DNA from 2 places in the Streptomyces sp. NPDC017225 genome. Region 1 is predicted to be linked to the other one. Evidence: riboswitches for the same ligand, from Rfam matches in the RefSeq annotation. Region 1 holds a riboswitch; the other holds the start of a gene.
The links. Region 1 has a riboswitch for cyclic di-AMP ahead of ACH4NX_RS14210 (transglycosylase SLT domain-containing protein). Riboswitches for the same ligand answer to the same signal wherever they lie in the genome.
Positions count from the first base shown of each region.

Region 1 (5,495 bases):
CGCTGCTTCATGCCGAGCGAGTACGCCTTCGCCTTCTTGCCGGCGGCGGCCGCGAGGCCCACCCGGTCCAGTGCCGCCGCGACGCGCTCGCGCCGGGTGCGTGGGTCGGCGGTCGGGTCCGCGGCGTCGTAGCGCAGCAGGTTGTCCCGCCCGGAGAGGAAGCCGTACAGGGCCGGGCCCTCGATGAGGGCGCCGACCCGGGGCAGTACGGTGCGGGCCGCGCGCGGCATGGGCCTGCCCAGGACCCGGGCGGTGCCCGAGGTGGGTTCGATCAGGCCCATCAGCATGCGGATGGTGGTGGTCTTGCCGGAGCCGTTGGGGCCGAGGAAGCCGAAGACGCTGCCCGCCGGGACGGTCAGGTCCAGACCGTCGACGGCGAGCTGTCCGCCGCGGTAGCGCTTGGTGAGCGCGCGGGTGGCGATGACGGCGTCGACCGAGCCGCTCTCCCGGCCCGGGACCAGCCGGCCCAGGCTCTCCCGGTCCGGGCTCTCCCGGTCCCGACCCTCCCGGCCCGCGCCTCCCGTTTCCGTGGCGGACGGCTCGGCCATCGGCTCCCTCTCCTCATCGTCGTACGGGACGAGAACCCGCCTACTGGGCCGCGTCGGCCGCCTTCACCAGCGCGTCCTTGGTGACCGCACCGGCGTAGACCTTGCCGTCGTCCGTGATCAGGGCGTTGACCAGGCGGGTCTTGAACACGGTGCCGGAGCCGAAGTCGCCCTCGACCTGGTCGCCGAAGGAGCCGAGGAAGCCGCCGAGGTCCCCGCCCGCGGAGGCCGTGGGCAGGCCGCCCTGACCGCCGGTGTCGAAGGTGGCGATCGAGTTCCAGCCCTCGCCGATGACCTCCAGGCCGTCCGTCCCGCTCGGGCCGTCCTTCTCCCTCAGGCCGTCCAGCTCCTTGGCGAGATCGCCCTCGGCCTTCCGCCCGTGCTCCGGCTCCTTGGCCACCTCGTCGCCCTCGGTGACCTTCGCACCCTTCGGCGGGGTGAAGTCGAACGTCGACGCGTCCGGCTTCGCGAAGCTGACCTTGGTGAAGCCCGCGTCCACGACGGCGGCGCCGCCGCTCTGCGGGGTCAGCGTGAACTTCAGCGGCATGCCGGTCTTGGCGTCCACCGCGACGGTGACGGCGCCGACGGTCGAACCGGACTGCTTGGGCTTGATCACCAGTCGGTAGGCGTCCCGGCCGGCCACCTGCGCGGTGCCGTCGACGGTCACGGACGTGGTGTCGTCGACCGCCTTCAGGGCCTGGTCGGCGAAGTCCTTCGGGGTGGCCGGCACCTCCGTCTCCGGCTGCTCGGCGCTGCCGGGCACGGTGGAGTGGTAGACCTCGTTGGACTCGCTGTCGTAGCCCCAGACGTCCTTGCCGTCGTGGATCAGGCTGTATTCGGCGGCGTTCTCCAGCAACGACAGCTTCTGCCGGTCGGGGCCGTCGGCGGCGACCCGGAGCGTGTGGGTGCCGGAGACCAGTTCGGTGAGCTTGGCCGACGGATCGGCGGCGGAACCGTCCTCGTCCCCGCCCGAACCCGGACCGCCGGACATGCCCGACATCAGGCCGCTCTCCAGGCCGCCGAGGTTCGGCAGGCCCAGATCCGTGGTGATCTTGACCGTGCCGGACAGCTGCTGCACGTCCGACTTGGCGATCTTCTCGATGAGTTGTTCCGCCGTGACCTTCGGAAGGTCGGGGTCCCCGGAGTCGGCGAGCGCCGGGACGAGGCCGATCGTCGCGGCCGCCACCCCCATCACCGCGACCGGGACGACGTACCGCGCGGCCCTGCGCCGTCCTGCCGGCCGGTCCTCGTCCGTCCCCGCGGTCGTGTTGTCGTCGGAATCGATCGGTGCCATGTGTGCCCTACCTCCGTCGTCGGCGGCGGCTGTCTCGCGACCTCGCACTCGTTCACCCGTGAGCCGCCATTCTCACCCGAATCGGTGAGGATTGGTGTTTTCCGTGGTGTCCATCTGACCAAATCCGCCAAGTGGAATCGTCAGACCGCGGGCTCAACTCCGCCTACTCCTACGGGATGACACGGCGGGGGCGCGACTCCCCCGGCCCGTAGGGGGCGAGGTACGCGTCCGGGCCGCTCAGCCGGCCCTGTGCACCACGGCGTCGCACAGCTCCACCAGCGCGGCCTTCGCCTCACACTCCCTGAGCGGAGCAAGCGCCGCCCGGGCCTCCTTGGCGTACCGGACGGTGTCCCGCCGCGCCTGCTCCAGCGCGGGGTGGTCGCGCAGCAGCCGCAGCGCCTCCGCGTGCCGCGCGTCGTCGCTCAGGTCGGTGTCCAGCAGCTCGCACAGGGCGATGTCCTCGGCGAGTCCGAGCCGGGCCGCCCGCTCGCGCAGCCGCAGCACCGGGAGGGTCGGGATGCCCTCGCGCAGGTCGGTCCCGGGGGTCTTCCCCGACTCGTGGGAGTCGGAGGCGATGTCCAGGACGTCGTCCGCGAGCTGGAAGGCGACGCCGAGCCGCTCGCCGTACTGGGTCAGCACGTCCACGACCGTCTCGTCGGCGCCGGACATCATCGCGCCGAACCGGCAGGCGACCGCCACCAGCGATCCCGTCTTGCCGCCCAGCACGTCCAGGTAGTGGTCGACCGGGTCCCGCCCGTCCTGCGGTCCCGCCGTCTCCAGGATCTGACCGGTGACCAGCCGCTCGAACGCCAGGGCCTGCACGCGGACCGCCTCGGGCCCGAGGTCGGCGAGGATCTGGGAGGCGCGGGCGAACAGGAAGTCGCCGGTGAGGACCGCGACCGAGTTGCCCCAGCGGGTGTTGGCGCTGGCCACGCCACGCCGCACGGCGGCCTCGTCCATCACGTCGTCGTGGTAGAGGGTGGCGAGGTGGGTCAGCTCCACGACTACGGCCGAGGGCACGATCCCGGGGGCGTAGGGGTCGCCGAACTGGGCCGAGAGCATCACCAGGAGTGGCCGGAACCGTTTGCCACCGGCCCGCACCAGATGCTGGGCGGCCTCCGTGATGAACGGGACCTCGCTTTTGGTTGCCTCAAGCAACCCTTCCTCGACAGCGACCAATCCGGTCTGGACATCGGCTTCCAGAGCCTGGTCCCGCACGCTCAGCCCGAACGGCCCGACGACGGTCACGAGGGGTCTCCTGTCTGCTGGTGTCTACTGGCGATTACCTGGTTTGTCGATAGGTCGCTGCCACCACTCAAGTCAGCGTATCCGGTCACCTTTCGATCACCGTTAGCGCCCACCGCTACAGGCCGGTCTGTATCGGATCATGCACGGTATGTTTTTGATCAGGTGATATGAGCAGATTTTGATCGACATCGCCAGAGCCAGAACCCGCCACCGAAGATCACACCATCCCTCCCAACGGGCCGCACTCCGAATACGTCACCCACTCGCCCCACTCCACCCCCACCCCGAACAGATGCCCGCACAGCGCGCGGAAACACCGGCCGGGGGGGGCGGACGCCAGGTGGGCCGCAGAGCCGGACGCGGGGCCGGAGGCGGGACGGGCGCGGGACGGACACAGGGCAGGGTGCGGGAGGGGCGCGACACCGAAAACCGGGACGGACGCAGGCCGGAACACGGCCCGGACGCGGGCACGGCCCCGGACGCGGGCATGGTCCCCCAGCCCCGGACGCGGCCCGGACACGGGCCACGCACACCGGCAGCCCGCCCGACCATCGGCCGACACCCGACGCCATCCCCACCCACGGTCGATTGACTCCCAGTTGGCCCCAATGCCCGATTTGCCGCTCTTGCCGAAGCCCGTGAGTTGGCTCACTCCATCCCGCCCGCAGGCAACCCCGCCGCCGACCGCGCCCTCCCTTTGCGCCGCAAGCCAGTTGAGGCTTGGCGACCGCAAAGGATCAAGCGTCACAAACACCCCAGACCAAGGTCAACAGGCGCGTTGGGTGATTCCTGCACTTGTTTCGGACATGTGCTCTCGCATACGTTCCCGGCCTGTCGGGCGGACGCCGAATCCTGCCACCGCCCGGACACACAGTCATCCGCCAACAAACTCGCAGGCAGGAGCGGGGGACCCAGGTAAGTCGCCGCACCCGGTCACCACCGGAGCGGCTCGGGGTGAAGCCGTGCCCGTCAGGGCCCGGCCGGGCACCTCCCCGCCCGAACCCGACAGCTCACCTCGCAGGCGTAAGGAGAGGGACTCAAGCATGTCTGCCAACGGTCAGAACCGTCACGCCCGCACCACCCGCCTCGCCCGCAAGCTCGCCGTCGCCGGCACCGGCGCCGCCGTGCTCGCCCTGCCGCTCATCGGCGCGACCAGCGCCTCCGCCGCCGCCCCGGCCGCCGCCCCGGCCACCGCTCCGGCCGCCGCGACCGCCGCCCCCGCGGCGACGACGTACCCGGACAACCTCGACGGCTGGATCCGTGAGTCGCTCGACATCATGGCGCAGCACGGCATCCCCGGGACGTACGAGGGCATCCACCGCAACATCATGCGGGAGTCGTCCGGCAACCCGCTCGCCATCAACAACTGGGACATCAACGCCATCAACGGCACCCCGTCCAAGGGTCTGCTCCAGGTGATCGCCCCGACCTTCCAGGCGTACCACGTGCCCGGCACCTCCTGGGACCCGTACGACCCGGTCGCCAACATCACCGCCGCCTGCAACTACGCGGCCGACCGGTACGGCTCGATGGACAACGTCTTCAGCGCGTACTGAGCTGCACGGCCGGCAGGCACCGGCTCGTACGCACCGACTGGTCCGTGCCGGATGAGCCTCACCGGCCGGCCCGGGCCGGCTGAGCCGTACTAAGAGGTTCCGAAGATCCGCTCGAGGACGACGGCCACGCCGTCGTCCTCGTTCGTCGTGGTGACCTCGTCGGCCACCGCCTTGAGTTCGGGATGGGCGCCGGCCATGGCGACGCCGTGCGCCGCCCAGTCGAACATGGGAATGTCGTTGGGCATGTCCCCGAAGGCGATCGTCCGCCGTCGGCTCAGTCCCAGGCGCTCGGCGGCCAGCGCCAGTCCGGTCGCCTTGGTGATGCCGCACGGCTGGAGCTCCACCGTCCCCGGCCCGGACATCGTGACCGTCGCGAGGGAACCGACCACCGCGCGCGCCGTCGACGCCAACTCGTCGTCGGACAGTTCGGGGTGGCGCAGCAGCACCTTGCTGATCGGTGTGCTCCACAGCTCGTCACGCCGCTCGACCCGTACCGCGGGCAGCGTCGGGTGGGGCATCAGGTACCCCGGCTCGATGAGCGTGAGGCCGTCGACACCGTCCTGGTCGACCGCGGCGTACACCTGCCCCACCTCGGCCTCGATCTTGCCGAGCGCGGTCTCGGCCAGTTCCCGGTCCAGGGTGACCGACCACAGCATCCGGTGCGTACCGGCGTCGTAGACCTGCGCTCCCTGGCCGCACACCGCGAGTCCCGTGCAGCCCAGGCGGTCGAGCAGGGGCCGTACCCGGGGCGCCGGCCGCCCCGTCACCACGAGGTGCCGCGCACCGGCCTCACCCACCCGCGCCAGCGCGGCCAGCGACCGGTCGGAGACGGTGTCGTCGCCACGGAGCAAC
Region 1 is NZ_JBIRNE010000005.1:170,532-176,026, reverse strand. It holds gene ACH4NX_RS14225 (ABC transporter ATP-binding protein) at 1-548, opposite strand, end outside; gene ACH4NX_RS14220 (outer membrane lipoprotein carrier protein LolA) at 589-1,839, opposite strand; gene ACH4NX_RS14215 (polyprenyl synthetase family protein) at 2,077-3,087, opposite strand; cyclic di-AMP (ydaO/yuaA leader) riboswitch at 3,957-4,125, shown strand; gene ACH4NX_RS14210 (transglycosylase SLT domain-containing protein) at 4,131-4,643, shown strand; gene ACH4NX_RS14205 (HAD family hydrolase) at 4,733-5,495, opposite strand, start outside.

Region 2 (5,495 bases), on a different contig from region 1:
CACCAGCCAGAGCTTCAAGGACTCCTGCGACCTGTCCGACGCCGGGCGCACGGGCGCGGTCACCGCCACGACGGACTGAGCCGGCGGGGCCGCAAGCGGCCGTCGCCGCACGTCGGGGCGCCTGTATAGGGTGACGCGCGTGGGGAGAGTCCGGTTGAGTGTGGCGGAGCGCCGCGAGGAGCTGCTGCGCGCGACCGTCGAGCAGATATCGGCGCGGGGCGTGGCGGCGCTGCGGATCGCCGACGTGGCCGCCGCGCTCGGTGTCAGCAACGCACTGGTGCTCTACCACTTCTCCACGAAGGAGAGGCTGGTCGCCGCCGCGTTCACCTACGCCGCCGAGGACGACCTCGCCCGTCTGCGCAAGCTGCTCGGCCGCCGCACCTCGGCGCTGCGCCGGCTGCGGTCGGCCGTGCGGTGGTACGCCCCGACCGGGCAGGCCAAGGGGTGGCGGCTGTGGATCGAGGGCTGGGCGGTGGCGCTGCGCGAGCCCGCGCTGCGGGAGGTCACCCGGGAACTGGACCGCCAGTGGAAGGCGGCGATCGCCGAGGTCATCGCCGAGGGCGTGGCCGCCGGGGAGTTCCGGTGCCCGGAGCCCGACGGCGCCGCCCTGCGTCTGACGGCGCTGCTCGACGGTCTTGCCGTACAACTGACGTCGTACGGCGGCGCGGTCTCGCGGGCCCGGGCGCAGGAGTGGACGGACGAGGCACTCGCCCGGGAACTGGGCCTGGAGCGGGAGGCGTTGACGACGCCGCGCCACTGGACCGCGCCGCCCGAGGCCGACACCGCTCCCACCGCCTCCACCGGCGCCCCGTACCCGCGCCCCGCCGTCAGGCCACCGCCGAGATCCGCGTCTTGATGTCGTCCGGCGACAGGGTCCCCTTGGCCGTCACGTGGTCCCCCGACGACTGACCGCGCAGCCGGCGTCCGATCCACGGCACCAGGTACTCGCGTGCCCAGTGCACGTCGTCCCGCCGGACGTCCAGGGTGCCGCGGGGCGGCAGCAGCGGCCAGGGCTGGTCCGGGTCGGCCGGGACCCGCAGGCCGAGTACCTGGCCCGCGCGCAGCGCCACCCGCGTGTGCCCCTCGGGCGACAGGTGCAGCCGGTCGGCGTCCCACGCCCTGCGGTCCTGGACGCTCCGGAGCGACCACAGGTCGAGCACGGGGCAGCCGTAGCGGTCGGCGATGGCACGGACGTGCCCGTTGTACGTGGCGATCTTGCCGCGCAGATGCTTGAGGACAGGCACCCCGCGGGTGTCGAAGCCGGTCGTCACCAGGACGGTGCCGGCCGCCGCGCTCAGCGCCGCCACCGCTCGCTCGAACCGCTCCGCCACCTCGTCGGGATCGGTGCCGGGCCGGATGATGTCGTTGCCGCCCGCCGCGAAGGAGACCAGGTCCGGCGCGAGTCCGGCGACTCGCGGGATCTGCTCCGCCACGATCTGGTCGAGCAGCCTGCCGCGCACGGCGAGGTTCGTGTACGCGAAGTCGCCCTCGGGGCGCCGGTCCGCGAGCAGGACGGCGAACCGGTCCGCCCAGCCGACGAACGCCCCGTCGGGGCCGGGGTCGCCGACGCCCTCGGTGAAGCTGTCCCCCACAGCCACGTACGACCCGATCACTTCTCTGCTGTCACTCTTCGAATCGTCTGCCACGTCGGCCCATGATTCACCTTGGATTGTGACCTACGCGACCGTAGAAAGGGTTGACGGGCGGTGAGAAAGACCACGCCTAAAGTGTTCACCAATTCAGGAATACACCGAAGGCCGGACCCGGGGATCGGGGTCCGGCCTTCGGAGGCGCGGAGGCTGCGCCTAAAGCGCCGTCGGAGAGATCGGAGGGATCAGAGAGAGACGCCGTGCGAGCGCAGGTACGAGATCGGGTCGACGTCCGAACCGTAGTCCGGCGTGGTGCGGATCTCGAAGTGCAGGTGCGGACCGGTCACGTTGCCGGTCGCACCCGAGAGACCGACCTGCTGACCCGCCGTCACCGACTGGCCGGCGGAGACGGAGAGCGAGGACAGGTGGGCGTACTGGGCGTAGTGGCCGTCGGCGAGCTGGATGACGACCTGGTTGCCGTAGGCACCGCCCCAGCCGGCGGAGACGACCGTGCCCGCGCCGACGGCCTTGAGCGAGGTGCCGGTCGGGACGACGAAGTCGGTGCCGGTGTGGTAGCCGCTGGACCACATGCTGCCGGTCTGGTGGTACGGGGTGCCGACGCTGCCGCCGGGCACGGGCGAGGTGAAGCCGCTGGTGGTCCCGGCGGACTGGGCGCTGGTGTCGGAGGAGTCCGAGGAGGTCTTCGCGGCGTCCGACGACTTCTCGGCCGACTCGGACTTCTCGGAGGACGGCTTCTGCGGCGCGGCGGGCTTCTCGGCCGCCGGCTTCTCGGACCCGGTGGAGGAGGACGGGGCGGACGACTTGGCGGCCCGCTCGCCGACCGAGAGCTTCAGGCCGGGGTGGATCATCGACGGGTCCGCGCCGACGGCCTCGCGGTTGTCCGAGTACAGCTTCTTCCAGCCACCGTCGACGTCCTGCTCGTCGGCGATCTTCGAGAGGTAGTCACCGCTCTTCACGGTGTACGTCCGCGAGTCCGAGTTCTTCTCGGCGCCGCTGCCGGCGGCCTGCTTCGCGGCCGTCGGTATGGACCGCACGGCCTGCTCGGAAACGGACTGCGCGGGAGCGGCCTGGGCGGTGGCGGCGCCCATCAGCGGGAGCGCGAGCGCCGCGCCACCGGTTCCGGCGACGGCGATGGTGCGGGTCAGGCGCATGGCCCTGGTACGGCGGTGCTTACCCTTCGCGGGCATGTCGTTTTCCTCTCCGGCGCCTGCGAGGTGAGCTGTCGGGTGCGAGCTGGAGATGCCCGGCCGCGCCGAGGCGCGGCTTAACCCCAAGCCGTTCCGGGAACCGGAACAGGCAGTTGTACCTGTGGGTCCCCCGCTCCTGCCGTGTACGGGTGGTGGATGAGTGCGGGCTCCGGGCGGCGGCAGGATTAGGCGTCCGTCCGGATCGGTGGTGAACGTAAGGGACCAGGACGCGCGGGGACAAGCGAGGGGTTCCATCGCCAGGTGTTCCGATTGATCCTTTACGGGAATTACCGGTCACCCTCCGTCGATTACCGGAGTGCCCTTTCGCGTAAAGAGCCTTGAAAACCGGCTGAATTGCATGCACATGACGGGCAACGCACCGTCACGGATATGACGCTGCTCACCCGCCACCCCTTCATCCTCTTCCATTCCAGCGCCAGTTGGGACTAAGGGACCAATTCGTACGGAACGCCCAGATGTGGCGTAGTCGGACGACCGGGACTCCGGCATCCCGGGGCGGTGCCGTATCGTCGAGTGGTGCCCGTCGGCGAGCAGCGTCGGCGGGGCTTGGTGGGAGGAGCCCCCGTGACGCAGCAGGTCCCGTCGACCGAACCCGAGCTGACCGGTGTGCGCAACTTCCGGGACGTGGGCGGACTGCCGACCGTGGACGGGCGGCGGGTGCGGCAGGGGGTGCTGTTCCGCAGCGGCCACCTCGCGCACGCCACCGGAGAGGACGCCGCGCTGCTGGCCTCGCTGGGCCTGCACACGATCTTCGACTTCCGCAACGCGGCCGACCAGAAGCTCGACGGCCCGGACGTCGAGCTTCCCGGCGTGCGGAACGTGAACCTGCCGCTGAGCGATCCTGCCGACGGTGCCGAGTTCTGGAAGATGGTCCGCGACGGCGACCTCGACCAGCTCCGCGAGATCCTGGCGGACGGCAGGGGTGCGAACCGGATGATCGACTCCTACCGCGCGATCATCAAGGACCGCACGGCCGAGCACTCCCGGGTGCTGCACGCGCTCGCCCAGGACAGCGTCCCCGCCCTGATGCACTGCGCCGCCGGCAAGGACCGCGCGGGCCTGTCGATCGCGATCACCCTGCTCGCCCTGGGCGTCGAGCGTGAGGCCGTCGTCGAGGACTACCTGAAGTCCAACGCCACGCACCGCCGGTACAAGGTGCGCCGCAGCAGCACCGCCGCCTCGGCCTACTCCCCCGAGGTCATGGAGCTGCTCAGCCCCCTCTTCGACGCGCGCGCCGAGTATCTGGCGGCGGCCTTCGAGACCGTCGAGGAGACCTGGGGCGGGGTCGACACCTACCTGGAGAAGGGCCTGCGGATCACTCCCGAGACCCGGGAGCGGCTGCGCGAGCGGATGCTGGACTGAGCCGTCGGCCCACTGAGGCACCGGCTCACTGACTCACCGGCCCGCTGACGCACCGGCTCACTGGCTGTTGGCGCCCACCTCGAAGAGCAGGTAGATGAAGGCCGCGAGGACGTGCCCCACGACGAGGTAGATGAAGAGCCGTACCCACAGGGCACGCGGGAACTTCTCCTGAAGGTTCATGGCGTCTCTCCAAGGGTGGGGTGGACCGGTCCGGGCATGGGGTGGACCGGCGTGGCCGCCGGTCCCAGGCACAGTGCCGCCGTCGGGCTCTGCAACAGGGTGTGGACGAAGAGGAGCTCGACACCGTCGGCGTCCTGGGCGGCGATCCGGTGCGGGGTCAGCGAGTCGAAGTGCGCGCTGTCGCCCGGGCCGAGCCGGTGCACCGTGTCCCCGAGACGCAGCCGCAGCCGGCCCCGCAGGACGTGCAGCCACTCCTCGCCGGGGTGCACCCGCACGATGTCGCCCTGTGAGCCGTGCGGCACATGGACGCGCAGGGCCTGCATGGCACGGCCGGCCCCGCCGGCCTGCCAGTAGGTCCAGCCGCCCGCGAACGTCGGCTCCATGGCGTCGGCGCGTACTACGGCATCCCGCTCCGCGGCCGTCTCGCCGAGCAGCTCCGAGACGGTCGTACCGTAGACACGGGCGAGGGAGAGCAGCATCGGCAGCGAGGGCTGGCGCTGCCCGGTCTCCAGACGGGAGAGGTGGGCGGGCGACAGCCCGGCGGCACGGGCCGCCGCCTCCAGGGTGAGGGCGGCCCTGCGCCGCAGGGCACGCAGCCGCGGTGCCACGACGGACACCGCGTCCGGCGGAGGCGGTTCGGGCTCGGGGGTGGTCATGCCTCTCATTCAGCCCGAAAATTGCCCGACAGGCAATTTCTTTGCCTCTGAGGCAAACATCGGAGCGAGGGCGCCCTCGCTGATCGTCAGCGGTTGGCCACCGCCTGCCTGACCAGGGTCTTGCCGAAGTCCCACATCAGGCCGCCGCCGTCATGGGCGTCGTCCATCACCTCGGTGAAGGCGTCGACGAACCGGTCCGCGTCCCCCGCGTCGATGATCAGCGGCGGGATCAGTTTGATCACCTCCAGGTGGTCGCCGGACACCTGTGTCAGGATCCGGTGCCGTTGCAGCAGTGGCACCACCACCATCTGCGCGAACAGCCCCTTCCGCGCGGCCTGCAGCATCGTCCAGCGGCTGCGCAGCTTCAGCGATCTCGGCCGCCCGAACTCGATGCCGATCATCAGCCCTCGCCCCCGGACCTCGGCGAGCAGCTCGTAGCGGTCCACCAGCTCCGTCAGCCGGGACTTCAGCCGCTCACC
Region 2 is NZ_JBIRNE010000007.1:323,851-329,345, reverse strand. It holds gene ACH4NX_RS18870 (carboxymuconolactone decarboxylase family protein) at 1-79, shown strand, start outside; gene ACH4NX_RS18865 (TetR/AcrR family transcriptional regulator) at 140-856, shown strand; gene ACH4NX_RS18860 (SGNH/GDSL hydrolase family protein) at 828-1,613, opposite strand; gene ACH4NX_RS18855 (LysM peptidoglycan-binding domain-containing M23 family metallopeptidase) at 1,835-2,797, opposite strand; cyclic di-AMP (ydaO/yuaA leader) riboswitch at 2,802-2,959, opposite strand; gene ACH4NX_RS18850 (tyrosine-protein phosphatase) at 3,383-4,180, shown strand; gene ACH4NX_RS18845 (DUF6126 family protein) at 4,238-4,360, opposite strand; gene ACH4NX_RS18840 (helix-turn-helix domain-containing protein) at 4,357-5,016, opposite strand; gene ACH4NX_RS18835 (aspartate aminotransferase family protein) at 5,103-5,495, opposite strand, start outside.
Region 2: another riboswitch for cyclic di-AMP. It lies ahead of ACH4NX_RS18855 (LysM peptidoglycan-binding domain-containing M23 family metallopeptidase); the one in region 1 lies ahead of ACH4NX_RS14210 (transglycosylase SLT domain-containing protein).